Regions from separate parts of the Chromobacterium haemolyticum genome, predicted to be linked through region 1. Evidence: predicted binding sites of a transcription regulator. Region 1 holds the regulator's gene; each other region holds the start of a gene.

Region 1 (10,760 bases):
AAGCATGATGCCATCAGACTATTTGATCTGACAACTTTCGCCCCAAAACCCGCCAAAGCCGCGTATTGACAAGCATTTTGATTTTGTACATTATCAACTCTCCATGACAAGCATGAGGTAAATTCATGCCATCCATCGCCGCCCAACTCTTTCTCGCCTACCAGGACCGCGACTGGGAGCGCGCGCGCCGCCTGCTGCGCGACGACGCCGTAATGCTGTGGCATTGCAGCGGCGAGTGCTTCCGCGGCGCGGACGCCATCGTCCACGTCAACCGCGTCTATCCGGAGGGCTGGAGCATCCGTCTGCTGCAAGACAATCTGCTGGCAGACGGCCGCTGGCATGTAGTGGCGCAGGTGGACCACGGCGAGTCGCGCTTCTTCGCCAACTCGCTATTCACGCTGGAGCACGGGCTGATCAGCCAGATCGAGGAATACTGGGCCAGCGCCGAAGCGCCGCCGGCCTGGCGCGTGGGCTTGCCGGGCTGGGCCAGGCTGGAAGCCGCGCAACCGGCCTGATCGGCGGAAGCCATGGCCAAGATCGTCGACAGGGACGGAAACCAAGGGAGACGCCATGACTGTTGAGAGCTATATCGCCCTGCGGGGCCACACACCGGAGCACACGGACCCCATACGCTTGGCCAAGGGCGCCCCGCTTCGGGTAGGCGAAAGGTACGAGGGCCTGGAAGGCTGGGAGAACTGGTACTTCTGCGAAACGCCGGAGCAAGCCGCCGGGGGCTGGGTGCCCGGCCAACTGATCGAATACATCGACGGCAAAGCGTTTGCCCTTGAAAGCTTCTCCACCCAGGAGCTGGCTATCCAAGCGGGCGAACGGCTGCTCGGTTCGAAAACCCTGAACGGCTGGTTGTGGTGTCGCCGGCTGGATGGCGAGGCATTCGGCTGGGTGCCGCTTAATATCCTGAAAGCGCAGTAAGGATCTATTTACGTTCTTTTTTGCAAATACGCTGGGGGTTAGATACGCAGGAAACCAAGTATCCGACTCGCCCCGGGTCCCTTCAAGCCTGCCGTTGGGTGGCAGGCCCGAGGTCTTAAGCGGCTGCCCTGTTTGAGCGATTTGACGTTAGCAAATTATCACTGAGCGAATCGAAGATTCGCACGTAGAGAGTTCAGCCGCGCCTCGGGCCTGACGGGCCCCAGCGGGAAGCCGTAGGCCAGGCTTGCAGGGTGGCCTTTAGGAGTGGAGAGGATATTTGGCCAAGCAAATATCCTTTCTCTGCCTTATTCCCTCGCGACGCTGCGCTTGCCTCGCTCGGTCAGTGCAGCCCCGGCAATGAAAATCATCATCCGCGCAGCGGATTCAAACCTAGTACAGATCATGAACAGGCCGCTTGGTAAACGTCTCTATATAGCCGATAACTCCCTGGCTTCAACCGATGGCGCTAGCTTGCCCTCCACGCAGCCATCCTTTAGCTTGGCCTAGGGGCACAAGCTGCCGTACGGCCTAGCCGTGCCGACTAACCTTGGAGGTCGGGTTCCAAACGACAGTCTTGTGTCCCAAATCCTCCCCCACCCCGCCGCCTTGACCCCTCCCACCTCTGCCGCCACAATAGCGCGGTGCCGGCCGAATACCGGCACTGGGTTTGGAACCCCATCTACACGTACGGCGAACTGGCCGCTCTTGCGGCCATTGTTCATGCAGTCTGCACGCCCATAAGGCGGGCGCGGACAGCAAGGACGGCGTTTGCCGTGCCGATTTCGTACGTGGTCGGTGTTCCAACCTTGCAGTCTCGTGCCCGCCAATCCCGATTGGAACCGGGAAGTGGGTTGATCTCACGTAGCAGAATGCAGGAGCAACAATATGTCCCAAACCCTACCCCCTCGCCGTTTCTACCGGCTCAAGCCCCACGAAAACCAGGCGACCCAACTGCCCTTCGTCCGTTATCTGCCGCATCGCGGCCAGCCCCATCACTGGCAGATGCCGCCCGCCGACGACTATGTCGACGCCTGCGCCTATGGCCGCGAATGCGCCGCCCACCTGGCCCAGTTCTTCAAGGACCAGCCGCATAGGCTGAATCAGGGACTGCTCGGCAAGATCGCCCGCGATGTGGATTTCAAGGACCCCGGCCACGCCCGCGGTTATTGGGTGGGCTTTTTCAGCTATGCCGAGCAGTTGATGGCGCTAGGCGCGCTGCGCTGCGACGTGTACGCCCATGTGGACAGCGTGCACGCCTTACAGCAGGCGCAAACGCAGAAGTCGGAACTGGAAGGCAAGGCGCCGTCGCGCAATAGCTAAGAACCTGTTTACGATCTGCTGCGCGTCGACAGGATGGATAGAAAAGGGCGTTGAAATCCGCTTCGAAATGCTCATGTACCATATGTACATTCCGCTTTCTCAGCGGTTTTCGCCTTGTCTCGCCTTAGCTCGCGAGCTCGTAAATAGGCCCTAAGATAGTTCGCAGCAAGCGGGAAGGTTCGCCTTCCCGCCTCAAGCCGCCGGCTGGCCGGCGTTGCGCGCCTGGGCTTGCGGGAATTGATGCCAGTAATAGAAGTATTCGCGCACCAGCATCAGGAAGGTGTTTTTCAGTTCCGCCTCGCGCAGATGCAGCAGCACCGCGTCCACCATCATGCGGAAGCTGTCGCCCTGGATGGGCTGGCCGTCCAATAGATAAAGCAGGGATTTGAGCAGGCGCTCGCGCAGATGGATGTCCGGCTCGGACATGCCGTCCTCGAACAGCTTGCCCAGGTACAGGCCCAGCGACGGCGGAAAGCGGGAAAAACCGTCGCGCTCCATCCGCGTCAGCAAGCTTTCCCAATCCGCTTCCAGCCATACCCGAACATTGCGCACCGAGAAACCGCTGCGCGCGGTGATCTCCACCACTTTCTTGGTATCGCCCAGCCAGAAATAATAGAACTCGCGAGTACAGGTCAGCGCCAGCACCTGCTCGTCCGGCGCACAGGTCTGCAGCAAACGTTCACAAGGGCCGCGGAAGCCTTCCGCGCTGCGCTCGACTCCGTCCAGCCAGGGCAGCAGCAGTTCCAGAATGCGACGCCGCTCGTCCACGACCTGGGCCGGCGCGCCCTGACGCGCCAGCAATCGCATATAAGCCTCCAGCGCCGCCTTCAAATCGCTCATGCCCTTCCCCAGCCCTCCCGAATGTCGTTCCGGTCTTACCCTTCCCCTCGCCGCTCGCGCTCTTCGGCACTACGGGCGGACTGTTCTTATTTTCGGACAGAAATGTTGCAGACTCCAGACGGGATTCACAGCGGCGCTGGCGTTTTCCCAAGAGCGGCCAAGAAAACCAGCTTCACGGCGGAGACAAGGCGCGCCGACGCGGGCCGTGCTTGAATACGGCCAGTCGGCGCAATGCAGTATCAGGGGGTCGCCGTTCTCAACGCGGCGAGAGGGGGGCCGGCGTCAGGCTCAGGCGCAAATCCGCGCCCACCATGCGCGCGTCGCGGATGCTTAGCCGCTGCTTGTCCGCCAGGTCCTCCAAGGGCGGCCAGGCGAACAGGCCCCGCGCGGCGTCGCCGGCCAGCGACGGCGCCAGGTAGAGCACGATCTCGTCCACCAGCCCGGCGCGCAGCATCGCGCCGTTGAGGCCGGCGCCGGCTTCCACCATCAGCATATTGACACCGCGTTGCGCCAAGGCCGCCAGCAAGGCCGGCAGATCGGCATGGCCATCGGCCTGCCGCGGCAGGGTCAGGATGTCCGCGCCGGCGCGGTAGGGCCGCAGCCGCGCCTCTGGGTGATCGCAGGTGGCCAACAAGGTGGCGCCGCCCTGGTAGATGCGCTGTTCCGGCGCGGTGCGCAGCGCGCTGTCCAGCACCACGCGCAGCGGTTGGCGCTCGCAGGGGACTTCGCGCACCGTCAGTTGCGGATCGTCGGCCAGCACGGTGCCGCTGCCGGTGAGCACCGCGCAGTGTTCGGCGCGCAGGCGATGCACGTCGCGTCGCGCCTCCGGGCCGGTGATCCACTGGCTTCGGCCGTTGAGCAAGGCGGTCTTGCCGTCCAGCGTGGCGGCGGCCTTGAGCATGACCCAGGGGCGGCCGCGCTCGACGCGCGACAGGAAGCCGCGATGCACTTGCCGCGCCTCCGCCTCCATCAGCCCGGCGTCGGAGTCGACGCCGGCGGCGCGCAGCATGGCCAGGCCGCGGCCGGCCACTTCGTGGTAGGGGTCCACCATCGCCGCCGCCACCCGGGCCACGCCTTCGTCGATCAGGCGCCGCGCGCACGGCGGGGTGCGGCCGTGGTGGCTGCAGGGTTCCAGCGTGACATAGGCGGTGGCGCCGCGCGGGGACAGGCCGCGCGCCAGGCAGTCCTTGATCGCCTGGATTTCCGCGTGATCGCCGCCCACCTGCAGGGTGGCGCCCTCGCCGATCACCGCGCCGTCGCGCACCAGCACGCAGCCCACACCCGGATTGGGCGCGGCGCGGCGGGTGGCCGCGGCGGCCAGCCGCAACGCGCGCTGCATGTAACGATGGTCATCGGCGGAATAATTCATGGTTCAACACGTCCATTCATGAGCCAGCAGGCTGTACTGCCTGGCGTCGCAATAGCGGCCCTGCAACAACAAATACTCGCGCAGCACGCCTTCGTAACGAAAGCCCAGCCGTTCCGCCACCGCGCAGCTGCGGCGGTTGTCCGCCGCCGCGTCTATCGCCACCCGGTGCAGGCCCAGCGGGCCGAAGGCCTCGGCCAGCAGCAGGCGCAGCGCCGCCTGCATCACGCCCTGCCCCACCTGGCGGCTGTCCAGCCAATAGCCGACAAAGGCGTGGCCGTTCAAGGCGTCGATGGCGTGCAGATCGCAGACGCCGGCCAGTTCGCCTCCGCGCAGCACCAGCCAAGTATAGGCCTTGCCGATCTGACGGCCGACGGCGGCGGATTCCAGGAAGGCGCGGGAGTCGGCCTCGGAACGGGTCAGCGGCTCCCACGGCATCCATGGCCGCAACGCGTCGCGGTTGGCGTTGATCAAGGCGAACAGCGCCGGCGCGTCGGACAGCTCAGGCGCGCTCAGCGAAACATGGGCAGGCAGGGGTTCAGACATGCAGGCACCCGCAATGACGGAAGAATGGAGCAGTCTACTCCAGCCTCCCGCCGGGAGGTCAATGCGAAGACTTCTGGATTTCCTTGATCGCGTCGGAAAACTCGGACACGTCCTGAAAACTGCGGTAGACCGAGGCGAAACGCACATAGGCCACCTTGTCCAGGCGGGCCAGTTCGTTCATCACCATTTCGCCGATCTCGCGGCTGGACACTTCCCGCTCGCCCAGTTGCAGCAACTTGTGACAGATGCGGTCTATCGCTTCGTCCACCAGCGCGGTGGGCACCGGGCGCTTGTGCAGCGCGCGCAGGAAGCTGGTGCGAACTTTCTCGATATCGAATTCCGAACGATGGCCGGCGGTTTTCACCACCTGCGGCATGCGCACGTCGGCGGTTTCAAAGGTCGTGAAACGCTTCTCGCACACCGGGCAGCGCCGCCGCCGCCGGATGCTGCTGCCGTCCTCACTGACGCGGGAGTCGATTACCTGAGTATCGGCATTGCCGCAGAACGCGCATTTCATGACTTAATCCTAAGGGTTCCAATGTATGGATGTTATCAGCAATGCGCGGTCAAGTTAATGCCGCTATCGTCCACCCATGAAAAAGACGCCCCTAGGGGCGTCTTTTTAAGAACCTGTTTACGATCTGCTGCGCGTCGGCGATACCGCGTTGAAAACGGCTTCGAAATGCTCATGTACCACTTGTACATTCCGCTTCCTCAGTCATTTTCGCCTTGTCTCGCCTTAGCTCGCGAGATCGTAAACACGTTCTACGGCCGAGGCAAGCGCGGCTTATTTGGAGTACACCGGGAAACGGTGACACAGCGCGGTGGCTTGCTCCGCTACGCGGGCGATCAGCGCGTCGTCGTTCGGGTTGTCCAGCACGTCCGCCACCAAGTTGGCCACCTGGATGGCTTCGGCTTCCTTGAAGCCGCGGGTGGTGATGGCCGGGGAGCCGATGCGGATGCCGGAGGTCACGAACGGGGTTTCCGGATCGTTCGGAATCGCGTTCTTGTTCACGGTGATGTGAGCGCGGCCCAGCAGCGCGTCGGCGGCCTTGCCGGTCAGGCCCTTGGCGCGCAGATCCACCAGGAACACATGGCTCTCGGTACGGCCGGATACGATGCGCACACCGCGCTCGCCCAGGGTCTTGGCCATGATGGAGGCGTTCTTCAGCACTTGCTCCTGATACACCTTGAACTCGGGCAGCAGAGCTTCCTTGAAGGCCACCGCCTTGGCGGCGATCACGTGCTCCAGCGGGCCGCCTTGCAGGGTCGGGAACACATTGCTGTTGATGCTCTTCTCAAACTCGGCCTTGGCCAGGATGATGCCGCCGCGCGGGCCGCGCAGGGTCTTGTGGGTGGTCGAGGTCACGAAGTCGGCGAACGGCACCGGGTTCGGGTAGACGCCGGCGGCGATCAGCCCTGCGTAGTGCGCCATGTCCACCATGAAGTAAGCGCCGCATTTCTTGGCGATCTGGCCCATGCGCTCGAAGTCGAAGCGCAAGGCGTAAGCGGAAGCGCCGCCGATGATCAGCTTGGGCTTGGTTTCCATCGCTACGCGTTCCATGTCGTCGTAGTCGATTTCTTCCTTGTCGTTCAGGCCGTAAGCAACGATGTTGAACATCTTGCCGGACAGGTTGGCCGGGGAGCCGTGGGTCAGGTGGCCGCCGTGGCCCAGGTTCATGCCCATCACGGTGTCGCCCGGCTTCAGAATGGAGAAGTACACCGCCTGGTTGGCTTGGCTGCCGGAGTGCGGCTGCACGTTGGCGTATTCCGCGCCGAACAGCTGCTTAACGCGGTCGATGGCGAGTTGCTCGACCACGTCCACATGCTCGCAACCGCCGTAGAAGCGCTTGCCCGGGTAGCCTTCGGCGTACTTATTGGTCAGTTGGGAGCCCTGGGCTTCCATCACCGCGGGGCTGGTGTAGTTTTCCGAGGCGATCAACTCAATGTGATCTTCCTGGCGTTGGCACTCGGCCGCAATGGCGGCGGCGAGTTCGGGGTCGAATTTGGCAATCGTCTGGTCAGCAGCGAACATCTTTGACTCATCCATCAAAGGGTTAACGATGCGGGCATTCTACACGAAATGCCGAGGCGAAAACCTTAACGTGAAGCAATTGCCGCGAAGGGAAAAACGGGCCTCTCCAGATGCGCGCAACCAGTTCAAAATCTTGCGAGCCAGTGCGCAGCCGGCTTTGAACCGCTTGTCCGGGCAGGGTGTAATCAAAATCGTAGAAGTGCTCGCCGGCGGTGATGGTGATGCGCAGGCGGCCGCTGATTCCGCTCAGTTCTCCGGTGCCGGAATCCGGCGTCACCATGATGGCTTGCTCGGCGGCTCCGCGCGTCATAGTGGCGCTGTGTTGCAGCACGAAGCCGCCCTTGCGGCCGTGCAGGTTGCCTTGCACCCGCTCCATGGCGACATAGCCGGCCGAACCCGGCTCCGCGCTGCGGAAGCTCAGCATCTCGCCCTGGCTGACGGCGTCCAGATCGCCGTGAAAGCGCTTGTCAGCCACAGGCGGCCAAGACCGCTGGCGGCGGCGGTCTCGCTCAAGGGATCCGGGGCGAGCTTGACGTCGAAACGACCGCTGGCGGTGGCTTTCATCATCTGTCCTCAAGGCGGGTGCCTCGGGCGCGGCAGTCGCTTGTCATGATAGCGCAGCCGGCCCGGAATGCGCGCCCTCTCACTCGCGGCTATCCACCAGGATCAGCTCGGCGTCCTCGCCGGCGACGATGCGCAATAGCGCCTCGTCCTTAATCGCCGCGCCGTCACGGGCCTGTAGCGCCACGCCGTTGACCTCCGCCCGGCCGCGGGCCAGCACCAGATAGCCGCGGCGCTCTGCGCCCAGCCGGTAGTCGATGCTTTCGCCGGCCTTGAGCGTCGCCCCCAGCACCCGGGCGTGGGCGCGGATGGGCAAGGCCTGCTCGTCGCCGTCCATGCCGCTGGCCAGCGCGACGAAGACGCCGGAGCGGTCCGCCTTGGGAAAAGGCTTGCTGCCCCAGGACGGCTCGCCGCCGCGCCGCTCCGGCAGGATCCAGATCTGAAAAATGCGGGTGTCGACGGCTTCCAGATTGTATTCGGAATGGACGATGCCGCTGCCGGCGCTCATCACTTGCACGTCGCCGGCCTCGGTGCGGCCCTGATTGCCCAGATTGTCACGGTGGCTGATCGCGCCTTCACGAACATAAGTGATGATTTCCATATCCGCATGCGGATGTGGAGGAAAGCCGGTGCCCGGCGCGATGGTGTCGTCGTTCCACACCCGCAGCGCGCCCCAGTGCATGCGCGCCGGGTCATGGTATTCGGCGAAGGAAAAATGGTGTTTGGCGTCCAACCAGCCATGGTGGGCTCCGCCCAGGCTGGCAAAAGAGCGATGTTCTATCATGCGGTCCTCCCGTATTGTGGCGAGGCGCCGCCTGCACGGCGACGCGTCTGATGCAGCCACTATACGTAACGGTCCCAAGGCTGTTAACTAGGCGAATCGAATAGCATTCTTTCCATTTTTGAAATCTTGAATGCGTAACAATGTTATTCAAGCATTAAAATTGGAATCAATCTAACCCGCCGTCCACCCTAATATGAAACGACTCCCCGATCTGGAAGCCTGGGCGATTTTCGCCAAGGTGGCGGAATGCGGCTCCTTCGCCCGCGCCGCCGCGGAACTGACGCTGTCCCAGGCCACGGTGTCCAAAGCCATCACGCGCCTGGAAGCCCGAATGAAGACCATGCTGTTCCACCGCACCTCGCGCCGCATCGCGCTGACCGAGGCCGGCCACGCCTCGCTGGAACGGGCCAGCCGCATCCTAGCGGAGGGCGAGGCGGTGGAAGCGGACATCGCCGAGCAATCCACCAGCCTGCGCGGAGCGGTGCGGGTGACCGCACCGATGTCCTTCGGCCTGTCCCACCTGGCGCCGCTGCTGCCGGAGTTCATGGCCCGCCACCCGGACGTGGAGCTGGATTTCCACTTCAGCGACGAGCAAGTGGATCTGGTGGCCAAGCGGCTGGACCTGGCCCTGCGCATCGCCTCGCTGGCCGACTCCAGCCTGCTGGCGCGCCGACTGTGCGCAGTGCGCATCCTTCTGGTGGGCTCCCCGGCGTATTTCGCGCGCTATGGCCGGCCCCGCCATCCCCGCGAGTTGGCCGAGCACCGCGCGCTGTTGTACAGCAACGCGCCCGGCGGCCAGTTCTGGCGCTTCCGCCACGCGGATGAAGGCGAGTTCGCGCTGGAAATGCCCTCGCCGCTGCGGGTCAACAACGCCGAGGCATTGACGCCGGCGCTGCGCGCCGGCCTGGGCCTGGCGCTTCAGCCGGAATTCCTGGCCTGGCAGGATGTGCAGGCCGGCGAACTGGAAACCGTGATGATGGATTGGCAGGTGGACCCGATTGCGCTTTACATCCTGACGCCGCCGGGCCGCAACCGGCCGGCGCGAGTGCAGGCCTTGATCGACTATCTGGCGGCGCGGCTGGCCAGCGCGCCGTGGGCGCGCCGTCAGCAGGAAACGGAAGGCTGAATCTTTGATGGCAAAGCGTCATAGCAGGCTGACAAGCCCGAATGGACAGTCCAGCGCTTCAACGACAAAAGCCCGGCAGGCTAACGCCTGCCGGGCAAGTCCCAAAGGGACTTAAACGTATGCGAAGCTAAGCGTCACGGCCTTATTTGCCCTTGCACGCGCCATGCATATTGGACGCGCCACGCTCACGCCATGCGCCCCACAGACCATCCGAACCCGGTGCAATGCCCCGAATCTCCCAGCCGTTCATCCATTCCTTGCCCTTGTAAGTCACTTTGGTGCAAGGAGTCTTGTAAACCATGGCCGCATCCCAGTTGTCCCCTGTCGGCGGCTTGCCGCCGTCTTCTTTGGGCTTAATGCTCATCGTGTGGCTAACGCGGTGCTCCTTGCCGTTCTCCTTATCCTTTACCGTCAAGGTGACTTGGTAAGCCGTCTCTTTCTTCACATCCGGCGCGGTGAACGCGACAGCGCTGGCGCTGGTATTGCCCATATTCAGCGCAGGGGACGCTGTCCACTGATAGCTGAGCGCGCCGTTGTGCCCGGTCGAGCCGCCGCCATCCAGCCGAATGCTCTTCCCGGCGGTATAGCTGGGTTGGCCACCGCTGATCCTTGCCACCGGGGCATTGCCGTTGATGTCTTTCTTAACGGTGACAGCATGGCTGGTTTCATGCTTTTTATTCAGAGAGTCGGTGACTGCCAGTTTGAAGCTATACACCTGCCCCGCCTGAGCCCCCGCCGGCACAATGACCTGGACTTTCTGGGCGTGGTTGCCAGGCAGAAACTTCAAACCGTGGCTATTGCTCCACAGGTATTTCAGTTCGCTGCCAATGGAGTTTTCCGCGGACAAGGCCAGGGTTTCCCCCGCCTTTACCGTCGCGTCGCCGCTGATACGGGCCTGGGGCGGCGTATAGCCATCATCACCCTTCACCTGCAAGGCATGGACAGCCGTGGCGCTACGGCCCTTGCTGTCGGTGACGGTCAGTTTTACCTGGTGCCATCCCAAGGCAACACTCGTGCCCGCATGCACGATGACTTTATCCTGATTGGGTAGCAGCAATAATTGACTATCGTTGCTCCATTGGTACTTCAGCTTGTCCCCAGTGGAAGCCTCTGCGCTTAAGATGGCGCCCCCCTCTTCTTTCATAATTTCGGCCGGACCAGAAATCTCCGCCTGAGGCGGTACCGTGGGTTCACCATTGTCATTACCATTTCCCGGAATGGTATTATTGACTTTGATCAGATAGTTGTTGGC
Region 2 (10,760 bases), 2.0 Mb from region 1:
TGCTGGCCGACATCAACCGCCAGCTTGGCCTGACTATTGTGTTGATCACCCATGAGATGCGCGTGATCCGCCAGCTATGCGATCAGGTGGCGGTGCTGGACCACGGCCGCGTGGTGGAGCAGGGGCCGGTGCTGGACGTGTTCCTGCATCCGCAGCACGAGGTGACCCGTGGCCTGCTGGCGGAAACCGGGCTGTATCAGGAAGAGGCGCGCCAGACCTGGCAGCAGCGCGTGGGCGCGCCGTTGATCAAGCTGACCTTCGTCGGCGATCCCACCTTGCAGCCGGTGCTGGACGTGGTGGGCAAGGAGGCGGGCGCCCGCTTCAATCTGGTCAGCGGCACGCTGTCCGAGATCAAGGGCACGCCGTTCGGCCAATTGGTGGCCGGCGTGATCGAGTCGGAGGCCCCGCTGGAGAGCCTGCCTGAATTATTCGCCAGTCATGGCGTGCGTTGCGAGGTGCTGTGATGGAAGGTTTCGACTGGACCCAATTATTGAGCATGGACTGGCTGGAAATAGGCCAGGCCACGTTGGACACGCTGACCATGCTGGGCGCCTCGTTGCTGTTCACCGTGCTGTTCGGCCTGCCGTTGGGCGTGGTGCTGTACGTTAGCTCGCCGGGGCAATTGCTGTCGCGGCCGCGCTTGTACGCCACGCTATCCTTCCTGGTTAATGTGTTCCGCTCCTTGCCCTTCGTGATTTTGCTGATCGTGATGATCCCGCTGACGCTGAAGCTGGTGGGTACTTCGATAGGGGTGGCGGGCGCGATTCCGCCGCTGGTGGCCGGCGCCTCGCCCTTCTTCGCCCGACTGGTGGAAAACGTGCTGCGCGAAGTGGACCGTGGGGTGATCGAGGCCAGCCAGTCCATGGGCGCCAGCCTGGGCCAGATCGTGCGCCATGTACTGCTGCCGGAGGCCTTGCCGGGCCTGGTGGGCGCGGCGACGGTGACCACGGTGGCGCTGGTGTCCTACACCGCGATGTCCGGCGTCATCGGCGGCGGCGGCCTGGGAGATTTGGCGGTTCGCTACGGCTATCAGCGTTTTCAGACCGAGGTGATGGTGGTGACCGTGGTGTTGCTGCTGTTGCTGGTGCAGTTGATCCAGAGTTTCGGCGACCGGCTAGTGCTGCGCTGTCAACGCGGCTGAGCGCAGCGCGCATCGGCCGCCATCGGAAACTCGAACAGATTTGAATCCAAAACCTGTATTGAATAGAGGAAAACGCATCATGAAAAAGAATATCGCTCGCTTCGCCTTTACCGCCGTGACCGCACTGTGGGGCGCTCAGACGCTGGCCGCAGACCTGGTGACCGTCACCGTGGCGGCGTCCCCGGTGCCGCACGCGGAAATCCTGGAAGCGTTGAAGCCGACCCTGGCCAAGCAAGGGGTCAAGCTGGAGGTGAAGGTGTTCAACGACTACGTGCAGCCCAATCTGCAAGTGTCCGAGAAGCGCTTGGACGCCAACTTCTTCCAGCACATTCCCTATCTGGACAAGTTCAACAAGGATCGCGGCACCAAGCTGGTAGTGGCCAGCAAGCCGGTGCATATCGAACCGTTTGGCGCTTACTCCAGCAAGTTCAAGAAAGTGGCGGACCTGCCCAAGGGCGCGACCGTGGCCATTCCCAACGACCCGACCAACGCCGGCCGCGCCTTGCTGCTGCTGGACCAGGGCGGCGTGATCAAGTTGAAGGACCGCAATAATCTGTACCCGACGGTGAAAGACATCGCGTCCAACGCTAAACAGGTGAAGATCAAGGAACTGGAAGCCGCCACGTTGCCGCGCGTGCTGCCGCAGGTGGACTTGGCGCTGATCAACGCCAACTACGCGCTGGAAGCCAAGCTCAATCCCAAGCGCGACGCGTTGTTCATCGAGACTACTTCGCCGTACGCCAACCTGCTGGTGACGCGCGCCGACAACAAGGACAGCGTGGGCGTGAAGAAGCTGGCCGCCGCGCTGGCCAGCCCGGAAGCGCGCAAATTCATCGAGAGCAAGTACCAAGGCGCGGTGATCCCGGCGTTCTGAACTTCTTGTTTAGGCGCCCGGTATCTCTGGGTTTGAACGACAAAGCCCCGCTCTGCGGGGCTTTGTCTTATCGGCGTCTTCACGCCGACTCATGTCGCGGCGAGATCGGCCGGTTTCTCTCCGGTCAGGAAATAGCGGATGGTTTCGCTGACGCTGCGCATCGCATCGCCGAAAGGCAGCGGATCGGCGCCTCGGAAAAACAGCCCCTTGCTCACTTCGCCGCGGAAAGCCGCCGCGAGTTTGAGATCGATGCAGAACTGGCCCATCTTGGCCACGCAGTCGCGCAGGCCGCAGGCGCTCAGGCAATTGAGGCTTTGAGTGCAGCGCGCCGGGTCGGCTTTGGCGTTGGCCTGCAAGATGGCCTCGCGCTTCAGATAGCTTTTCAGGAAGGGCGTCAGCACCCCGCGCGCCGGGAGGCCGGCCACGCTCATGAATTCGGCGATGTCTTCCGGCTTGGCCTCCGCCAGCGTGCGCTTGAAGTTGTCGTGCGCGTCGCCCTCGCGGGTGACGGCGAAGGCGGTGCCTATCTGCACCGCGGACGCGCCGAAGTCCTGGATGCAGGCCTTCATCTTCTCGAAGCTGTTGACGCCGCCGGCGACGATCAGCGGGATGCGCTCGCTCTCCAGTTGCAGGCTTTTGAACAGCTGTCGGGTTTCGTCCAGCACTTTCTGGAAGCTGAAGCGTTCGGCGTCCAGCTCGGCGAGACTGGCCGCGCCCAGATGACCGCCGGCGTGTTTGGGATGCTCGATGACGATGGCGTCCGGCAGCCGGCCTTTTTTCATCCAGCGCTTGAGCACAATGCCGATGCCGCGCGCCTCGGACAGGATGGGGATCAAGGCCACCTTGGGAAAGCCCGAGGTCATCTCCGGCAGGTCCAGCGGCAGGCCCGCGCCCATTACCACCGCTTCCGCGCCGGATTCGCAGGCTTGACGCACGTAGTCCGGATAAGAGGCCACGGCCTTCATCACATTGACCGCCACCATGCCGCGGCCCTGGGCGTAAGTCAGCGCGCCCTTCACTTCGCGATCCAGCGCAATCAGGTTGAGGCGATCAAGTTCGGCCTGACCGCGAGCGTGTTGCGACTGCTCGACCAGATCAGCGTGCAGATGGCGCAGATCGACGCTGGCCACAGTGCCCAGCGCGCCCTCTCGGGCGACGTGGCCGGCCAGGCTTTTGGCGGAGACGCCTATGCCCATTCCCCCTTGCACGATGGGAAGCAGAGCGCGTTGCCCTATCTGCAAGGGAGCGTAGAGCGAGGAATTTGTGGTCATTTAGCAACGATGCGGGTACGGGTGAATAACTAGGCGATCGTAAGTGCGGTGGGATTAAGAGTCTTTGCTCTAGGGTAAAAAAACTAAGGACAGCTCGCTTTTTAACTAGAGAAAAAGGTTGATTCTTCAATGGCTTGTGTTGTTGTCCCGACTGAAGATAGTACGCAAACTTTTGATTTTAGTGATGATATTTTTAGTTAAGCCATTTGTGCGTGCATTGCTATGCGTATGGAATTTTTTTGGTGAGAGAGTAAAACTGGGGAAGTCTTACGACAACTAGGGGAAAAACTCTCCGTTTTTCCTTGCCGTAGCACATTTCAAAAAATCGACTCCTGTCCATTTGGTCAGATTTCCCAGTTCAGCCCTGCTTTTACAGTGCCCGTGCCAGTAACGTGATGATTGGAGAAAATAAAATGGCGCATTTCTTTCCACTGGAACTGGGAGGTTTGCTGATGGAGAAGGTCAATGCAACGTCGTATGAAATCGATTTGTTGAAGTTTCGCCACCAAGTATTTCGTGAGCAACTGAGGTGGGTGCCCATTAGGCCGGACGGCCTCGACCTGGATGATTACGACGCGTTCTCCGACAATCTGGCGGTGATTGCTCAGAATCAAGTGGTGGGATCGGCCCGTTTCACCGCCGGCGATCAGCCATTCATGATCGAGCGGGAATTTTCCCGTTTGCTGGCACCGGGGGAACGTATCCGCAAAGGCGAGGGCTGCGGGGAAATCACTCGCTTCGCAGTGGGGAAAACGATTTCCGGTTCTGAGACGAGAGCGATTGCACGCTTGTTGTATCTGAGCTTATGGGAGTGGTCGCGCGCCAATGAGGTGCGTTGGTTGTATTTCGTGGTGGAGCCGTCTTTTTATCGGCATCTGTCGCGAATGGGCTTTCCAATACTGCCGGTAGGCGTGCCGCAGCCGCTGGATGGCGGGGTGATGTCGGTTGCGGGATGCTTTGACTGGGAGCAGGCTGATCCGGAGTTCATCAAGTCGCTGCGACGGGAAGTCGCGGCGCCAAGAGAGTGCGTCCGTTCCTGGATGGAATACGACCGTGCGCATGCTCCCGCGTGGGCTTAAGCTGGCCGGCTTCAGCTAATCGCTGACCTGCAGTCCTCCGGGGGGCGGCAACAAGTGCATACCCAACACGATGGCGTGGGTGCGATTGTTGGCATTCAGCTTGCGGATGACGTTGGCGACGTGAAACTTCACGGTGCGTTCACTGATGTCCAGAATGGTGGCGATTTCCCAATTGGTCTTGCCGCGGCTCATCCAGTGGAAAATATCGTATTCGCGCTGCGATAGCGGCATGGAACTGGGAGTGGCCGGAGCCAGATTGGCTATGCGGACAGCGGCTTGGTGCAGGTGTGGCGTCAGACATTCAAGCATGGCTACCAGATTGGGATCGGCGCTAGCGTCTTTGCCGCTGACGGAGAAAATGCAACCCAGATTATTGCGTTTGGAAGCGGCGCTGAAGGTGACGCCGCTTTCCAGCCCAACGGTGGCGGCCTCGGCAATGAACTTGCGCTCTTCCTTACCTTTGGCGCGGCTAAAGCGTTCTTGCCACTGCACCGGGCCGCTGCCCAGATGGATCTTCAGAATGGGATCGTGCTGGGCGTAGTTTTCCTCCATGTAATGCTTCAGCCATTCCGTGGGATAGCTGACATTCAAGACCCGCTCCAGCCGCTGAATCTGCTGGTGCTGGTTGATGCGACCCAGCGCTAGCACCATGTGTTCGGAGGGTGCCTGGCTGAGCAACATGTCCAGAAACCCCCTGAGCTCGGCTTCGGTTTCGATTTGTCCGGCAAGGTGAATCCATTCCAGCAATGTCCATTGCTGACTCGCGGACAGACCGCTGGGCAGCGGCCGTGCTATCGCGGAATTTGAGATGACCATGAGCAAATCTTTCTTGATCTTGTGGTTTTACGCTGCTGGATAGTAGCCCACATGCAAAAGGCATGGGAAGCGCTAACTCCTTGTTCTGGTGCCAAGAACAGCGACTGTTGCATTCGTCGCCGACATTATAACAAATTGCCTGTCCAAAAATCCGTAAGTAGAAATAATTATATTGATCAATGACTTATTTGGTGCTATCCGGAGGGTGGCAAACAAGGGGAGAACTCGGGGTGTCATAAGGGAGGCGCTGGGACAAGCCCGGAAAACTGGACCTTCTGTCAGTGTTCCCGATAACTGAAGCGCTGGAACAAAGGCGCGATCTCTTCTACCAGTTTCGGCGCGGGCCAGCCGGCGGGGGCTGGGGGAAAGGCGGCGGATGGAGGCGGGCGGAGGCGTTGCCAGTGATAGTCGGCGACGCCCAGCGCCGCCAGACGCCGCGCCAGCGCCGCCAGTTGGGGTTCGCTGTGCCAGTGAGGGTGTATGCTGCTGCGACATTCAAAATTGATGTTGTTTTGCAACAGACAATGCAGCGCGGCCTCTGCTTGCTCGCCGCTGCGCGACAGGTGGGTCAGTGCCGGGTAGGCGCCAAAATCGGTCTTGATGTCCAGGCCGACCCAATCGAGCAGAGACAGAACCCGGCGTAGGCGCTGCGGATAGGCGCCGCCGATGTGCAAGCCGGTGGCGAAGCCCAGCGCGCGGGTCTGTTCCAGCAGAGCCGGCAACGCCGGTTCCTGCAGCGGTTCGCCGCCGGAGAACACCACGCCGTCGAGCAGACCGACCCGGCTTTGCAGCCAGCGCAGAATGTCCGGCCAGCGGGTTTCGCCGTTCCGGCGCTGCAGTAGATGCGGGTTGTGGCAGTAGTCGCAGCGCCAAGGGCAGCCAGCTAGGAAGACCACCGCGCATAGCTTGCCCGGCCAGTCGCAGCTGGAGAACGGCGTTAGCCCGCCGATGCGGGCTGCTGCGGGGTCAGCGGCGCGCATGTTCACTGAAGCAGACCCGTTCGTCGAATTCTCCCCGCTTGCCGATATTGAAGGACTGCACTGGGCGGTGATAGCCCATCACACGGGTCCAGATTTCGCAGCGGGTGCGCTGCTCGTCATTGAGCGGGGCGGCGTCTTGGCCGGGGATGAGGGTGGGAGGAGTCATGGGCTTTCCTTTCTTAAAGGGCTTATGAAGACTGGCGCGCCAGCAGTTCCGCGTCGCAGCGCGGGCAGAATTCGTGGTGACCGGACAGATAGCCGTGCTTGGGGCAGATCGAGAAGGTGGGGGTTACTGTGATATAGGGCAGGCGGAAGCGGGACAGCGCGCGCCGCACCAGTTCGCGGCAGGCGTCGGCGCTGCTGACCGCCTCGGTCATATAAAGGTGCAGCACGGTGCCGCCGGTGTATTTGCGTTGCAGCAGTTCCTGACGTTGCAGGGCCTCGAACGGGTCGTCGGTGAAGCCCACCGGCAATTGGCTGGAGTTGGTGTAATAAGGATGAGCGTCGCTGCCGGCTTGCAGGATGCCGGGATAGCGTTTGCGGTCTTCCTTGGCGAAGCGGTAGGTGGTGCCTTCCGCCGGGGTGGCTTCCAGGTTGTACAGGTGGCCGGTGCTTTCCTGGAACTCGACCATGCGCTGGCGGATGTGGTCCAAGTAGTCGCAGGCCAACTGGTGGCCCTCGTCGCTGGTGATGTTGATGCGATCGGCGCTGAAGTTGCGGATCATTTCATTGATGCCGTTGACGCCTATGGTGCTGAAATGATTGCGCAGCGAGCCCAGGAAGTGACGAGTGTAAGGGTAGAGGCCGTCGTCGATGCGCGCTTGCACTTCGCTGCGTTTTTTCTCCAAGGCGTCGCGGGACAACTCTAACAAGCGGTCGGTTTCGGCCAGCAGCGCGGCGTAGTCGCCGGCGAAGCGGTGGCCCAGACGCGCGCAGTTGATGGTGATCACGCCGACGGAGCCGGTTTGTTCGGCGCTGCCGAACAGGCCGTTGCCGCGCTTGAGCAGTTCCCGCAAGTCCAGTTGCAGCCGGCAGCACATACTGCGCACCATCTGCGGCTCCAGGTCGGAGTTCACGAAGTTCTGGAAATAGGGCAGGCCGTATTTGGCGGTCATTTCGAACAAGAGATCGGTATTCTCGCCGTGCCAGTCGAAGTCGCGGGTGATGTTGTAGGTGGGGATGGGGAAGGTGAAGGAGCGCCCCTTGGCGTCGCCGGCCAGCATCACTTCGATGTAGGCGCGGTTGATCATCGCCATTTCGCGTGCGCAATCTCCGTAGCGGAACGGCATTTCCTCTCCGCCCAGCACCGGAATCTGCTCGGCGATGTCGTCTGGGCAGGTCCAGTCGAAGGTCAGGTTGGTGAACGGGGTTTGGGTGCCCCAGCGGCTGGGCACGTTGAGGTTGTAGATCAGTTCCTGGACGCACTGGCGCACGTCGGCGTAGCTCAGCCCGTCTTTTTTGACGAAGGGGGCCAGGTAGGTGTCGAAGGAACTAAACGCTTGGGCGCCGGCCCACTCGTTTTGAAGGGTGCCGAGGAAGTTGACGATTTGGCCGCAGGCGGAAGACAGATGGCGCGGCGGCGCGGATTCCACCTTGCCGGGAATGCCGTTGAAGCCATTTTGCAACAGGGTGCGCAGCGACCACCCGGCGCAGTAGCCTGACAGCATGTCCAGATCGTGGATGTGCAGATCCCCCTGGCGGTGGGCAATGGCAACTTCCGGCGCCAGCACCCGCTCCAGCCAGTAATTGGCGGTGAGTTTGCCGGCGATGTTGAGGATCAGGCCACCCAGGCTGTAGCCCTGGTTGGCGTTGGCGTTGACCCGCCAGTCGGCCCGGTCCAGATATTCGTCGATCGCGGAGATGGCATCCACCATGGCGGCGGGCGCGGAAGCTGTGCTCATTTCTATATCTAGTGAAGTTATCGAATTGGCGACACTATAAATTGTGTTTTACGGGCTGTGTGGCCGAGGTGGCGATAACTTGACGCGGATCAAGCGCGGTGTTTTTGGGCTGCGGCTGCGCTTGCCAGGCCGGTGAAATGAGTCGTTGAACGCGATTATCGTGTTGTTTGCGGCGACGCATGGCTTATGCTGGATGGGTGCCGTCGTGCAGCCGATGCCGCTCCGCTGCGATCATCGTTGCTCCTGCGGCATATTGTTGCCAACTTGATGCTGTTTCATTGAGTCTGTTGCAACAAACTCATGGCATTCAGCCCGGATCAGGTGCATACTTGGATTGCATAGAAAATAGGGCGATGTATTTTCAAGCAAGCTGTAATAACTATATGACAAAGTGCGCTCCGTGAGCGGTGCAGCGGGGAAGCTGCGGTCGGTTCTGTTCCTGGCGTGGATTTGTCCATGAAGATGCATTCACAACAATTTGCAAGTTCTTCTTTAATCATTAGAGGGTATGGTGTACCCTTTTTAAAGATATACTACTTAATAATGTTATCAGCATTGTCAAATCCAGGGCGTCCGTCCGGGCGTGAAGGGTAGGCGATGCCGAGCCTGGAACATCCCTGATTATGGACACCTTAAAAGCATTGATGGTCTTCATGACCACGGCGGAAAACGGCAGTTTCTCCGACGCCGCGCGCAAGCTGGGCGTATCGCCGGCCGCTATCAGCCAGAGCATCGCCCGGCTGGAGCAGGAACTGGAGGTTCGCCTGTTCAACCGCACCACGCGCCAATTGACGCTGACCGAGGACGGGCGCCGTTTCTACGCCCAGTGCCGCGGGCCGGTGAACAATCTGGATTCGGCTATCAATCAGTTGAAGGCCAGCCGCGACGAGCCGGCCGGTCATCTGCGGGTCAGCATGCCCAACTCCTTTGGCCGGCGTTTCATCTTGCCCATCATGGGCGAGTTCTGCGAGCGCTATCCCAAGGTGCGGGTCTTCTTCGGCCTGGACGACCATTTCAGCGATTTGATCGAGGACGGCTACGATGTGGGCGTGCGTTCCGGCATGATGCCGGACAGCCGCATGGTGGCGCGCAACTTGGCCCAGATGCCGCTATACGTGGTGGCGTCGCCGGGGTATTGGGATTTGCATGGCCGTCCGAGCGCTCCGGAGGAGTTGAGCAACCACGATTGCATCAATTTCCAGTTCCCGACTTCCGGCCGCCTGTTCAAGTGGGAGTTCGATCGCAAGGGCGAGCGGATTCCGTTGGAGGTCAACGGCACTTACACGCTGAACGAGATGGAGGCGGTGGCCGAGCTGGCGCGTCTGGGCATGGGCGTGGCCCAGTTGCCGGGCCATGAAGTGGTGCATCTGATCCGTTCCGGCGAGCTGGAGCCGGTGTTGACCGATATGGTGTCGCTGGAGCGCTCGATTTACATCTGCTTCCCGCATCGCGATCACATCGCGCCGCGCACACGGGTGTTCGTTGATTTCGTCGTGGAGAAATTGGCGGATCATCCGGACATCATGGCGGATCTGCCGGGCCTGGATTTGAGCGCCAAACGCAAGGCGGCTCAGAAAAACTCAGTCTGATCCCGTCTCCGCTTCATCCGAAAGCCAGCGCTCGCGCTGGCTTTTTTGTTGTCTTTTTACCGCTGAGAGCCATCCTTTCTCCCAGGTGTTGTTAAATATAATGAGCGCGTGTATTGTGTTTTTATACCAATCATGAACGGACGCCACGCGTTCGCTTTGCCAAGGAGACAGCTATGAACGCGCCGGCCCGACAAGAACATACCCGCTCTTATTACGCCGCATCGGCCAATCCGGCGCCGGAGCGCCCGTCCTTGCAGAGGGCTTTGCAGGTCGATGTCTGCGTGATCGGCGCCGGCTACACCGGCTTGTCCGCGGCGTTGCATTTGGCGGAGCGCGGTTATCAGGTGGCGGTGCTGGAGGCGGCGCGGGTGGGCTGGGGCGCATCGGGCCGCAACGGCGGCCAGATCGTCAACAGCTATAGCCGCGATATGGATGTCATCGAGCGCCGGCACGGCAAAGCGGCGGCCGAGGGGCTGGGCGCGATGGCGTTCGAAGGCGGGCGCATCATTCGCGAGCGCATCGAGCAGTACAACATCCAGTGCGATCTGAAAAACGGCAATGTGTTCGCCGCTTTCACCCAGAAGCAGTTGGATGAACTGGCGGCGAAGAAGCGTTTGTGGGAGCGCTACGGCCATACCGGTTTGCAGTTGGTGGATCGCGAGAGCATGCGGGGCATCGTGGCGTCGGATCAGTACGTCGGCGCTTTGCTGGACAATTGGGGCGGGCATATTCACCCCTTGAACCTGGCGCTGGGCGAAGCGGCGGCGCTGGAGTCCCTTGGCGGACGGATTTTCGAGCAGTCCGCGGCGCTGAAGATTCATCCTGGCGGCCGGGTGCGGGTGGAGACCGCCGGCGGCGAGGTTGGTTGCCGCTTTCTGGTGGTGGCCGGCAACGCTTATCTGGGCGATCTATTGCCGGCTTTGGCGGAGAAGAGTCTGCCTTGCGGCACCCAGGTGCTGACGACCGAACGGTTGCCGGAAGCGCTGGCCAAGAGCCTGTTGCCGGGAGACCACTGTGTCGAGGATTGTAATTTCCTGTTGGACTATTACCGGCTGACCGCCGACAACCGGCTGTTGTACGGCGGCGGCACCGTGTACGGCGCGCGCGAT
Region 3 (10,760 bases), 1.1 Mb from region 1:
GCAAAGGCAAGGCCGCCTCTGTTCGCCCCTGACGCAAGGTCAAGCCGTTGGCCGAACGCAACGCCCACAGCTCATGCCAAGGGAAACGCAGCTTGAGCGCATCAATCAAGCCCATGACGGAATCGTTCAGTTCGCCGTCGCCAGCGCTCAGTAGTTGCGCCGAGCCGTCGTAGGACAGCTTTTCCGGGTAACGCTCTTTCAGTAGGACGACGCCTGGCTTTGTGGCGGCGGCAACCGGCGCGCACAAGGCGGCCAACATCAACAGGGAAGCGAAGGTTTTGGACATGACTAATTATGATTATCAGCTTAAAGGATGAGATCTTACCATCCCAAAAGCATCACCCTCAAACCATGACCCCGCGCAACTTGCCCGGCATCAAACAAAAAGCCCCCGGATTCCGGGGGCTTTCAAATCATTCAAGGCCAGCTTACTTCCACAGCTTCCACCACGGCATGTCCTCAATGGACCAGCCTTCTTTCAGGTATTCGCTATTGGGGTAGTTCAGCGCCAGCACGCGCTTGGCGTCGTCGCGCAGTTGCGGCATGGACAGCTTGTCGTAAGCCGCCACCATGATGCCAAGCGCCTCTTCCGGATACTTGGTGTTGGCATAGCTCTTCACCACGCCCTGAGCGCGGTTGGCCGCGGCCAGGTAAGCGCCGCGCTTCATGTAATAGCGGGCCACGTGCATCTCGTTGCCGCCCAGCGCATCCAGCAGCCGCTCCATCTTCTTGGAGGCGTCTTCCTTGTAAATGCTGTTGGGGAAGCGCGTCACCAGCTCGCGGAAGGCGGTGAAGGCCTCGCGCGCGGCGCGCGGATCGCGCTCGCTCATGTCCTGGCCGGCCCATTTGGCCAGCAAGCCGGAATCATCGTTGTAAAACACCAAGCCTTTCAGATAATAGAGGTAGTCCAGGTTTGGATGGGTGGGATGAAGCTTGATGAAACGGTCCGCGGCGGCGATGGCCTGCTCCGGCTCGTTATCCTTGTAATGGGTATAAGCCAGGTCCATCTGCGCCTGCTGGGCGTAACGCCCGTAAGGGAAACGCGCTTCCAGCGTTTCGTAGAGCTTGACAGCGCGGGTATAATTGCCGCTGTTCAACTCATCATGCGCTTCCGAATACAGCTTTTCCACGGTCCAGCCGCGAGTCTCATCGTAGGTTTCCGTGGTTGCACAACCGGCAAGCCCCATCACCAACATTGCAGCGACAACGTATCTTTTCATGACTGATCCTTACTTTGACCCGGACGATTATAGCGACATCTCGGAAAACGAGATATCCGCTACACAACAACTTGATGTTCCGCTGTCGCTGGGCGGCGAACGGCTGGACGCCGCGCTGGCGAAATTGATGCCGGAATACTCGCGCAGCCGTCTTACGCAATGGATCAAAGATGGCCACGTGCTGCTGGACGGAAAAACCGCCGCGCCCAAGACCAAGGTGCTGGGGGGCGAGAAGCTGGACGTCACCCTGATGCGCAGCAACGAGGAGATGGCCTTCCAGCCGGAAGCCATGGACTTGCCCATCATTTTTGAAGACGACCACATCCTGGTGATCAACAAGCCGGCCGGCCTGGTAGTGCACCCCGCCTCCGGCAACTGGAGCGGCACCCTGCTCAACGGCCTGCTGCACCACTGCCCGGCGCTGGCCCAAGTGCCGCGCGCCGGCATTGTGCACCGGCTGGACAAGGACACGAGCGGCCTGATGGTGGTGGCCAAGACGCTGCCGGCCCAGACCGAACTGGTGCGCCAGTTGCAGGCGCGCACCGTCAAGCGCATCTACCGCGCCATCGCCGACGGCAACGTGCCGTTTGACGGCACCATCGAAACCCAGATGGGCCGCGACCCGCACAACCGCCTGAAAATGGCGGTGCTGAAATTTGGCGGCAAACAGGCCATCACCCATGTGCGGGTGCTGGAGCGCTTCGCCAGCCACTCCTATATCGAGTGCAAGCTGGAAACCGGCCGCACCCACCAGATCCGCGTGCATATGCGCGAAGCCAACCACCCGCTGGCCGGCGACCCCATCTACGGCAACCTGCGCCACAAGATGGACGAAGACATCGCCGCCGTGGTCAAGTCGCTGGGCCGCCAGGCGCTGCACGCTTACTCCCTGACCCTGGTGCACCCGGCCAGCGGCGAGGAGCGCAACTGGAAAGCGCCGCTGCCGGAAGACCTGCGCCACCTGCTGGACGTGCTGCGCGGCGACGGCGACGCCGCCGACGACGCGCCGCTGCCGCAGTTGCTGGACGAGGCGGAAGACGAGGACTGGGACGAAGAAGACGACGAAGACGACGGCGACGTGGAGGTGATCTATGTCCGCTGAGCTGTCCGCCGAGCAAGCGCCGGACTGGCTGGAGGCCGACTGGCCCGCGCCGCCCAATGTGCGCACCCTGATCACCACCCGCAACGGCGGCGTCAGCGCCGCGCCCTTTCACAGCCTGAACTTGGGCCTGCACGTGGGCGACGACCCGGCCGCCGTGGCCGCCAACCGCGCGCTGCTGCGCCAACAACTGCCGGCGGAACCGGCTTGGCTGAATCAGGTGCACGGCGTGACGGTGCTGAACGCGGCCGAGGTGGGCGCCCAGCCCCCGGACGCCGACGCCAGCTTCAGCCGCCAGCCCGGCACGGTGTGCGCAATCATGACCGCGGACTGCCTGCCGCTCTTGCTGTGCAATAGCGAAGGCACCGTAGTGGCCGCCGCCCACGCCGGCTGGCGCGGGCTGTGCGACGGCGTAATAGAAGCCGCCGTGGCCGCCTGCAACGAGCGCCCGGCGCGGCTGATGGCCTGGCTGGGCCCCGCCATCGGCCCAGACGCCTTTGAAGTGGGCGCGGAAGTGCGCGCCGCCTTCATGGAACGCAACCCGGCAGCCGCGGCCGCCTTCAGCGACATTGGCGACGACAAATACCTGGCCGACATCTACGCGCTGGCGCGCCAGCGCCTGAACGCCGCCGGCGTGGAACAGATCTACGGCGGCGAAGAATGCACGGTGATAGACCGCGCGCGCTTCTTCTCCTACCGCCGCGACGGCCAGACCGGCCGCATGGCCAGCCTGATCTGGCTGGAGTAAGAATCTGTTTACGATCTGCTGCGCGTCGGTAGAGCGATTGTGCGATGAGTGCCGGCTTCGAAATACTCATGTACCACACGTACATTCCGCTTTCTCAGCCGCAACGCCTTGTCTCGTCTTAGCTCGCGAGATTTTGAACAGGCTCTAAGAACCTGTTCAAAGTCTTTTGAGTAAGAGCCCCAAGAAGGCCAGATGGATGAACTGCAAGCTGGTATTGAGTTTCCGCTCGCAGTTCTTCCACAGCCTTCTGCTCTTTTCCAACCAAGCGAAGCTGCGCTCAACAACCCAGCGTTTGGGCATCACCTTGAAGGTGTGCAGCTCGCTCCGTTTGGCAATCTGCACCGTCACGTCCGCCCCCAGAATCTCGCTCACGCCTTGAGCAAAGGGTTTGCCAACATAGCCACTATCCGCCAGCAGGCTCTGAGCCCCAATCAATCTGGATTTACATTGCCGTAGCGCCTGTAGCGCCCCTTTGCGGTCTGTAACCTCCGCAGTGGTGACCGCCACCGCATGTGGCAGGCCCTGCGTGTCCACCACAATATGGCGCTTGATACCCGAGACCTTCTTACCTGCGTCGTAGCCTTTTAATCCTGCGGTATCAGTGTTCTTCACGCTCTGCGCGTCCACGATCAAGAACCTGCTGCAAGCGCTCCGCCCCAGTTTCTCTCGGGCCGCGCCAACCTGATTTTTTAGCGCCTGCTCCAGCAGGCTGCCCCCTTCACGCGGCTCACTCCACATGGTGAAGTACGAATGGACGGTACGCCATTTGGGAAACGCTTCAGGAAGCATTCGCCATTGGCAGCCGCTTCGGAGCAGGTACAGCACGGCACAAAATACTTCATACAAGTCCACTCGACGGGGGCTTGTTCTTTTACGCGCACTTTCCAGAAGTGGTCTGATCACTTCAAATTGTTCGCGACTGATATCACTTGGGTAGCTTTTTCTCACCTCTGGATTTTCTCACACTACGCTACTACTCAGAGACTTTGAACAGGTTCTAAGACATCCGCCCCAAGGCCCCGCCGCGCGCGGGGCTTTTGATTGACCGCGCGGTCGGACAGGCCAAAAACCCAACACACCAATCACGCACCACTTTCCCCCAACTCAGCACTGCCCGCGCCCTGATGCAAATCCACAACATCTAGTGGCCCGCACCGCCCACCCCGCTGCGGCTTGTTTCAGCAAGGTTTCCTGCCTACAGAATGAAATGTGTTGGCCGGCCAAAAAAAATCTCAGGCCCCGCAAAGCCAGCAACCACGGGCTTTCGCCCACAATCCCCTCCAAAACAGCCATTAAATCTTCCGCTGTCAAGACTTGTACTGCCCCATACTCAACACTAGAATTTGGGTGTTCCGCGAGCTACAAACAATACATATTGTGTTTACCCACAGCTCGCGCACAGCTTTTCAACAGATTTGTCCACAGCCGGCCTGCCCCTCGGGAAACGCAGTAACGGAAGGACGCAACCACCCACCTTATCGAGGGCTACATGCAATTGACCACCTTTGAAGGGCAGACCGCCGCAGAACTCGGCCGCGCAGCCGCGCCCAAGGCCGATTTCAGCCAGTACAAAACCATCCGTCGCAACGGTGCGGTGGTGCCGTTCGAACCCGTCAAGATCTCCATCGCCATGACCAAAGCCTTCCTGGCCGTCATGGGCCACCAGGGCGCCACCTCCGCCAGCCTGCGCGAAAAAGTCGCCCAACTGAGCGAACAAGTGGCCAGCGCCCTGATGCGCCGCAAGCCGGAAGGTGGAGCCATCCACATCGAAGACATCCAGGACCAGGTGGAACTGTCTCTGATGCGCTTTGGCGAGCATGATGTAGCCCGCGCCTACGTGCTGTACCGCGAACAGCGCTCCCAAGAGCGCGCCGCCCGCGGCGAAGCCCTGACCCAGGTGCAGATCAACGTGGTGCGCAAGGACGGCCGCAAGCTGCCGCTGGACGTGGCCCGCCTGCGCGCCACCATCGAATCCGCCAGCCAAAACCTGGCCGGCATCGACATCGACGCCATCCTCAGCGAAACCCTGAAGAATATTTACGACGGCGTCAGCGAAGACGAAGTCAACAAATCCGCCATCCTGGCCGCCCGCTCCATGATTGAGCAGGACCCGGCTTACGATTACGTGACCGCCCGCCTGCTGCTGAACAACATCCGCCTGGAAATCCTGGGCGAAGCCGTCAGCCAGGAAGAAATGGCCAAGCAGTACGCGCTGTACTTCCCCACCTTCATCAAGAAAGGCATCGACGCCGAACTGCTGGATGAAAAACTGGGCGAATACGACCTGAAAAAAATGGGCGCCGCGCTGGACGCCAACCGCGACCTGAAGTTTGGCTACCTGGGCCTGCAAACCCTGTTTGACCGCTACTTCCTGCACGTGGACGGCACCCGCATCGAAATGCCGCAGGCCTTCTACATGCGCGTGGCCATGGGCCTGGCGCTGAACGAAGTGAACCGCGAAGAGCGCGCCATCGAGTTCTACAACGTGCTCTCCAGCTTCGACTTCATGTCGTCCACCCCCACCCTGTTCAACTCCGGCACCCGTCGCAGCCAGCTGTCCAGCTGCTACCTCACCACCATTGCCGACGACCTGGACGGCATCTACGAAGGCATCAAGGAAAACGCCCTGCTGTCCAAGTTTGCCGGCGGCCTGGGCAATGACTGGACCTCCGTGCGCGCCATGGGCTCCCACATCAAGGGCACCAACGGCAAATCCCAGGGCGTGGTGCCGTTCCTGAAAGTGGTCAACGACACCGCCGTGGCGGTGAACCAGGGCGGCAAACGCAAAGGCGCCGTCTGCGCCTACCTGGAAACCTGGCACGCGGACATTGAAGAATTCCTGGAGCTGCGCAAGAACACCGGCGACGACCGCCGCCGCACCCACGACATGAACACCGCCAACTGGATTCCGGACTTGTTCATGAAGCGCGTGATGGAAGGCGCGGACTGGACCCTGCTGTCCCCGTCCGAAGCCCCGGACCTGCACGACCTGTACGGCGCGGCCTTCGAGAAGCGCTACAAGGAATACGAAGCCATGGGCGAGCGCGGCGAGCTCAAGGTGTACAAGCGCATCCCGGCGCTGTCCCTGTGGCGCAAAATGCTGACCATGCTGTTTGAAACCGGCCACCCTTGGATGACCTTCAAGGACCCGTGCAACATCCGCAGCCCGCAGCAGCACATGGGCGTGGTGCACAGCTCCAACCTTTGCACCGAGATCACCCTCAACACCAATGAGGACGAAATCGCGGTCTGCAACCTGGGTTCCGTCAACCTGTCCGCCCACCTGAAGGCAGACGGCAGCCTGGACTCCGAAAAACTGCAGCGCACCATCCGCATCGCCCTGCGCATGCTGGACAACGTGATCGACATCAACTTCTACCCGGTGAAGAAGGCGCGCAACTCCAACCTGAAACACCGTCCGGTGGGCATGGGCATCATGGGCTTCCAGGACTGCCTGCACCAGAAGCGCGTGCCCTACGGCTCCGACGCCGCGGTGGAATTTGCCGACGAATCCATGGAAATGGTGGCCTACTACGCTTACTGGGCCTCCACCGAACTGGCGGAAGAACGCGGCCGCTACCCGTCCTACAAGGGCAGCCTGTGGGACCGCGGCATCCTGCCGCACGACAGCATCAACCTGCTGGCGGCCGAACGAGGCGGCTTCCTGGAAGTGGACCGCAGCGAACGCATGGACTGGAACGCGCTGCGTGAACGCGTAAAAACCCACGGCATGCGCAACAGCAACTGCCTGGCCATCGCACCCACCGCCACCATCGCCAACATCATCGGCGTGTCGGCAAGCATCGAACCGACCTACCAGAACCTGTTCGTCAAATCCAACCTGTCCGGCGAATTCACCGTCACCAACGAATACCTGGTGCGCGACCTGAAAGCCGCCGGCCTGTGGGACGAAGTGATGGTGGCCGACCTCAAATACTTTGACGGCAGCCTGGGCCAGATCGACCGCGTGCCGGCCGAACTGAAAGCCATCTACGCCACCGCCTTCGAACTGGACCCGCGCTGGTTGGTGGAAGCGGCCTCCCGCCGTCAAAAGTGGATCGACCAGGCTCAGTCCCTGAACCTGTACATGGCGGGCGCTTCCGGCAAGAAACTGGACGAGCTGTACAAGCACGCCTGGTTGCGCGGCCTGAAAACCACCTACTACCTGCGCACCCTGGCCGCCACCAGCGCCGAGAAATCCACCGGCCGCGGCGGCGAACTGAACGCGGTGTCCAACAGCCACAGCCAACCGGCCGCGGCTCCGGAAGCCGTGGTGGACAACACCCCGGCCACCGACGCCAAGTTCTGCAGCATCGACAACCCGGATTGCGAGAGCTGCCAGTAAGGCGGAAGCAGCCATCCTGGCTTGAACGGCCGGCCCCTCGGGGCTGGTCTAGCCTGGCTCCGGCCAGGCTCCATCTCACAGCCCACTGCCCGCAGCAGGCTGTGACATGGCCCCACAATCCGGCCGCCCCACCCATTGGCCAGCCGCCTGCCCACCCAGACGGCTGGCCAATGGGGAACGCAGCAACAAACCGCGCCAGACCGTAACGGCAGCGGACGCAGCACACATGCAAAACCAGGGGAAACCGGATGAATATAGAAGAATTTTTCAACAGCTACGCAGTGGGCTACAGCCAGCTGGACGTGCCCCAAGTGACCGCGCACTTCACCGTGCCCTTCACCGCCATCCATCAGGGAGACCTGAGCAGCTGGGACGACATGACATCGCTGCGCGACACCACCACCGCCTTGCTGGAGTGGTACCGCAGCCAGGGCTTCATCAGCGCCAGTCACCAACTGGACAGCGTGCTGAATTTTGGCGAAGACGCCGCCAGCGCCCGCGTGCGCTGGATTGTGCAGCGCCAGGACCAGCCAGCCTGGGAATACTGCACCGGCTACCACCTGAAACGGGTGAACGGCCAGTGGAAGATTTACGGCCTGGTTCAGTACCAGGACGCGCCGCAGCAGTAAGAGCAGCTAACAAAAATCAGTTTCACGGCTGAGGCAAGGCGCGCCGACGCAGGCAGTACTTGAGTACGGCAAGTCGGCGCAACGCAGCATCAGGAATTTTGTTAGCCGCTCTAAATAGTGCCCAGCCTCAAGCCGCTTGCCCCCAGGCGGCTTCGGGATGGAAACGCCGGACGGCCCGCGATGCGGACGGACGGAAACAGCTCAAGACCAAGCAAGCAAGCGCGGCGGGTGTTGAGCGGGTTCCAGGAAGACGAGGCCCACGGCCCCGCCGCCACCAGCAAGGCTTCAGCAGGAGGTCAGATGCAAGCGTTTGAAAATATCCGGATCAGCGGGTTTTGCGAACAAAGAACCCACAACCCCGACAAGCAGTTTGTGCTGTTCAATATGTACCTGACGCTGAACCAGGCCCCGCCCTGCGAATGGAAGGACCTGTTCAACGAAGCCCGCCGCCTGCCGCGCCAGAAAGTGTGGCGCAAAGCCTGGGTGGAAGCGGACGCGCTGGTGGTGTACTGCCAGCCGGAAGAACTGCAGCAGCAAATAGAGCTGCTCAAGCAAGACATAGAACAAGCCAACCGGCAATACCGCCAGCTGCTGAAGCTGCGGCAGCCGCGCGGCAGCCAGGTGGAGCAGGAGGAAAGCAGCGAACGCCAGCTAATCCACCGCCTCAGCCAACAGCTGCGCTTCTGAAAGGACGCCGCTCATGAGCGCCACCGCATTCTGTATCGCCCGCCATGGCGAACATGGCAAAGACGCAGGCTACCGAAAACTAGGCAGCCTGCACGTGGACCTGGACCCGGTGCCGGCACTTGCCGCCGCGCCGCGCCAGATACAAATACTGCGCAAAAGCAGCCTGCCGCTCAGCCCCAGCCTGGCTGGCGACAAGCAGCCGCTGCCGCCCCAAATCACCGCGCCGGACGCGGAATAAATCCAAACAGGAGCCCTTAATGCTGAACTTTGACGACACCATCGAAACCAAACCGGCCGCCCCCTCCGCGGGCGCCAACGCCGCCGGCCGCGTCAACGTGGTGGACAAAAAAGTGATCAACGGCACCACCGACGTCAACCAGCTCGTGCCCTTCAAACACAAATGGGCGTGGGAAAAATACCTGGCCCAATGCGCCAACCACTGGATGCCGCAAGAAGTGAACATGCAGCGCGACATCGAACAGTGGAAAACCGGCCAGCTGACCGAAGACGAAATGCGCATCGTCAAGCGCAACCTCGGCTTCTTCGTGACCGCGGACTCCCTGGCCGCCAACAACATCGTGCTGGGCACCTACCGCCAGATCACCAGCCCGGAATGCCGCCAGTTCCTGCTGCGCCAGGCCTTTGACGAAGCCATCCACACCCACGCTTACCAATACATCGTGGAAAGCCTGGGCCTGGACGAAGGCGAAGTCTTCAACGCCTACAACGAAATCAAATCCATCCGCGACAAAGATGAATTCCTGATCCCCTTCATCGACGTACTGTGCGACCCGGCCTTCAAAACCGGCACGCTGGAAAACGACCAGAAGCTGCTCAAATCCCTGATCGTGTTTGCCTGCATCATGGAAGGCCTGTTCTTCTACGTGGGCTTTGTGCAAATCCTGGCGCTGGGCCGCCAGAACAAGATGACCGGCGCCGCGGAACAGTACCAGTACATCCTGCGCGACGAGTCCATGCACTGCAATTTCGGCATCGACCTGATCAACACCATCAAGCTGGAACAGCCGGAAATCTGGACCGAAAGCTTCAAGGCCGAAATCACCGAACTGTTCAAGCACGCGGTGGAACTGGAATACGCTTACGCCGAAGACACCATGCCGCGCGGCGTGCTGGGCCTGAACGCCAGCATGTTCAAGGAATACCTGCGCTTCATCGCCAACCGCCGCATGCAGCAGATTGGCCTGGACCAGCTCTTCCCCGGCGTGAACAACCCCTTCCCGTGGATGAGCGAGATGATCGACTTGAAGAAAGAGAAGAACTTCTTTGAGACTCGCGTCACCGAGTATCAGACTGGCGGGGCGTTGAGCTGGGATTGATTGTTTTCAGAAATCGGAAAGGTTGAAATTTTGTAGCCAAAGCATGAAACCTTGCCTTGTTCGAAAAAAAGGCCCTGCAATTGCAGGGCCTTTTTTCATATATATGAAAAAGTAGCTATCCATAAAACAGTTATGCGCAAGAAAGAGCTTAGCCTTTTTCGTGCAGGTGCTCTGTAGCCATTTATGAGGAAATTACATGCGCAGCATAGAAAATACTCACAGAGGCTCAGTCCAACTATTTTGAGACGAACTGGAAGAACCGTTCCATTTTCCCATCCCTAACACCATCATTCAATAATTTCCGCACACTATCTTCAAATGAGGAATTTACACAGTAAAAAGTGTCAACCTCCTTCTCTGAAAATACATCTATGTAGCCATTTGCAATCAACTTATGAAATGAGTCCTCTTTCAATCCCGGAAATTTGCTGCTAAACCTGATATATCTTTTAGGTTGATCCCTAAAGAAAAGTCCCCTTCTAAAACTCCCGAGAAAATTATCAACATGCCGCAACAAGGTTGCTTCATTACTAGAGTGCATGTCTTTTATTTCATCAAAAGCAAGAGACAAGTCCCCTAGCTTACACGTTGAGTCAAAATGAGCCTTTGCCATTTCCCCCCCTCTCACCGACCCACGGTAGCAGTTGTCAAACTCACAATATATGAAGCTCGCCCCATCAAATTTTGACTTAACG

The links. Region 1 encodes NrdR, which represses ribonucleotide reductase genes. Its sites were predicted from a motif close to AAANACNATATATNGTNTTT; they were not measured.
Positions count from the first base shown of each region.
Region 2: the regulator NrdR is predicted to act here: its motif matches at 8,092-8,111, upstream of GYH29_RS02335 (ribonucleoside triphosphate reductase).
Region 3: the regulator NrdR is predicted to act here: its motif matches at 4,431-4,450, upstream of GYH29_RS12655 (ribonucleoside-diphosphate reductase subunit alpha).

Region 1 covers NZ_AP019312.1:3,827,619-3,838,378, forward strand. The annotation lists gene GYH29_RS17485 (nuclear transport factor 2-like protein) at 126-515, shown strand; gene GYH29_RS17490 (SH3 domain-containing protein) at 571-930, shown strand; gene GYH29_RS17495 (hypothetical protein) at 1,816-2,250, shown strand; gene GYH29_RS17500 (hypothetical protein) at 2,443-3,090, opposite strand; gene ribD (bifunctional diaminohydroxyphosphoribosylaminopyrimidine deaminase/5-amino-6-(5-phosphoribosylamino)uracil reductase RibD) at 3,347-4,459, opposite strand; gene GYH29_RS17510 (GNAT family N-acetyltransferase) at 4,463-5,002, opposite strand; gene nrdR (transcriptional regulator NrdR) at 5,061-5,519, opposite strand; gene glyA (serine hydroxymethyltransferase) at 5,790-7,037, opposite strand; gene GYH29_RS17525 (DUF3224 domain-containing protein) at 7,060-7,512, opposite strand; gene GYH29_RS17530 (pirin family protein) at 7,681-8,382, opposite strand; gene GYH29_RS17535 (LysR family transcriptional regulator) at 8,576-9,508, shown strand; gene GYH29_RS17540 (trypsin-like peptidase domain-containing protein) at 9,651-10,760, opposite strand, start outside.
Region 2 covers NZ_AP019312.1:489,663-500,422, forward strand. The annotation lists partial or broken gene GYH29_RS02295 (methionine ABC transporter ATP-binding protein) at 1-185, shown strand, start outside; gene GYH29_RS25205 (NIL domain-containing protein) at 231-464, shown strand; gene GYH29_RS02300 (methionine ABC transporter permease) at 464-1,141, shown strand; gene GYH29_RS02305 (MetQ/NlpA family ABC transporter substrate-binding protein) at 1,221-2,015, shown strand; gene GYH29_RS02310 (NAD(P)H-dependent flavin oxidoreductase) at 2,105-3,286, opposite strand; gene GYH29_RS02315 (acyl-homoserine-lactone synthase) at 3,700-4,365, shown strand; gene GYH29_RS02320 (LuxR family transcriptional regulator) at 4,381-5,181, opposite strand; gene GYH29_RS02325 (anaerobic ribonucleoside-triphosphate reductase activating protein) at 5,460-6,161, opposite strand; gene nrdD (anaerobic ribonucleoside-triphosphate reductase) at 6,148-6,327, opposite strand; gene GYH29_RS02335 (ribonucleoside triphosphate reductase) at 6,350-8,062, opposite strand; gene GYH29_RS02340 (LysR family transcriptional regulator) at 8,686-9,651, shown strand; gene GYH29_RS02345 (NAD(P)/FAD-dependent oxidoreductase) at 9,825-10,760, shown strand, end outside.
Region 3 covers NZ_AP019312.1:2,772,000-2,782,759, forward strand. The annotation lists gene GYH29_RS12630 (hypothetical protein) at 1-286, opposite strand, end outside; gene GYH29_RS12635 (outer membrane protein assembly factor BamD) at 429-1,220, opposite strand; gene rluD (23S rRNA pseudouridine(1911/1915/1917) synthase RluD) at 1,219-2,322, shown strand; gene pgeF (peptidoglycan editing factor PgeF) at 2,312-3,067, shown strand; gene GYH29_RS12650 (IS5 family transposase) at 3,224-4,015, opposite strand; gene GYH29_RS12655 (ribonucleoside-diphosphate reductase subunit alpha) at 4,557-7,412, shown strand; gene GYH29_RS12660 (hypothetical protein) at 7,661-8,041, shown strand; gene GYH29_RS12665 (hypothetical protein) at 8,342-8,728, shown strand; gene GYH29_RS12670 (hypothetical protein) at 8,742-8,966, shown strand; gene GYH29_RS12675 (ribonucleotide-diphosphate reductase subunit beta) at 8,986-10,065, shown strand; gene GYH29_RS12680 (TIR domain-containing protein) at 10,301-10,760, opposite strand, start outside.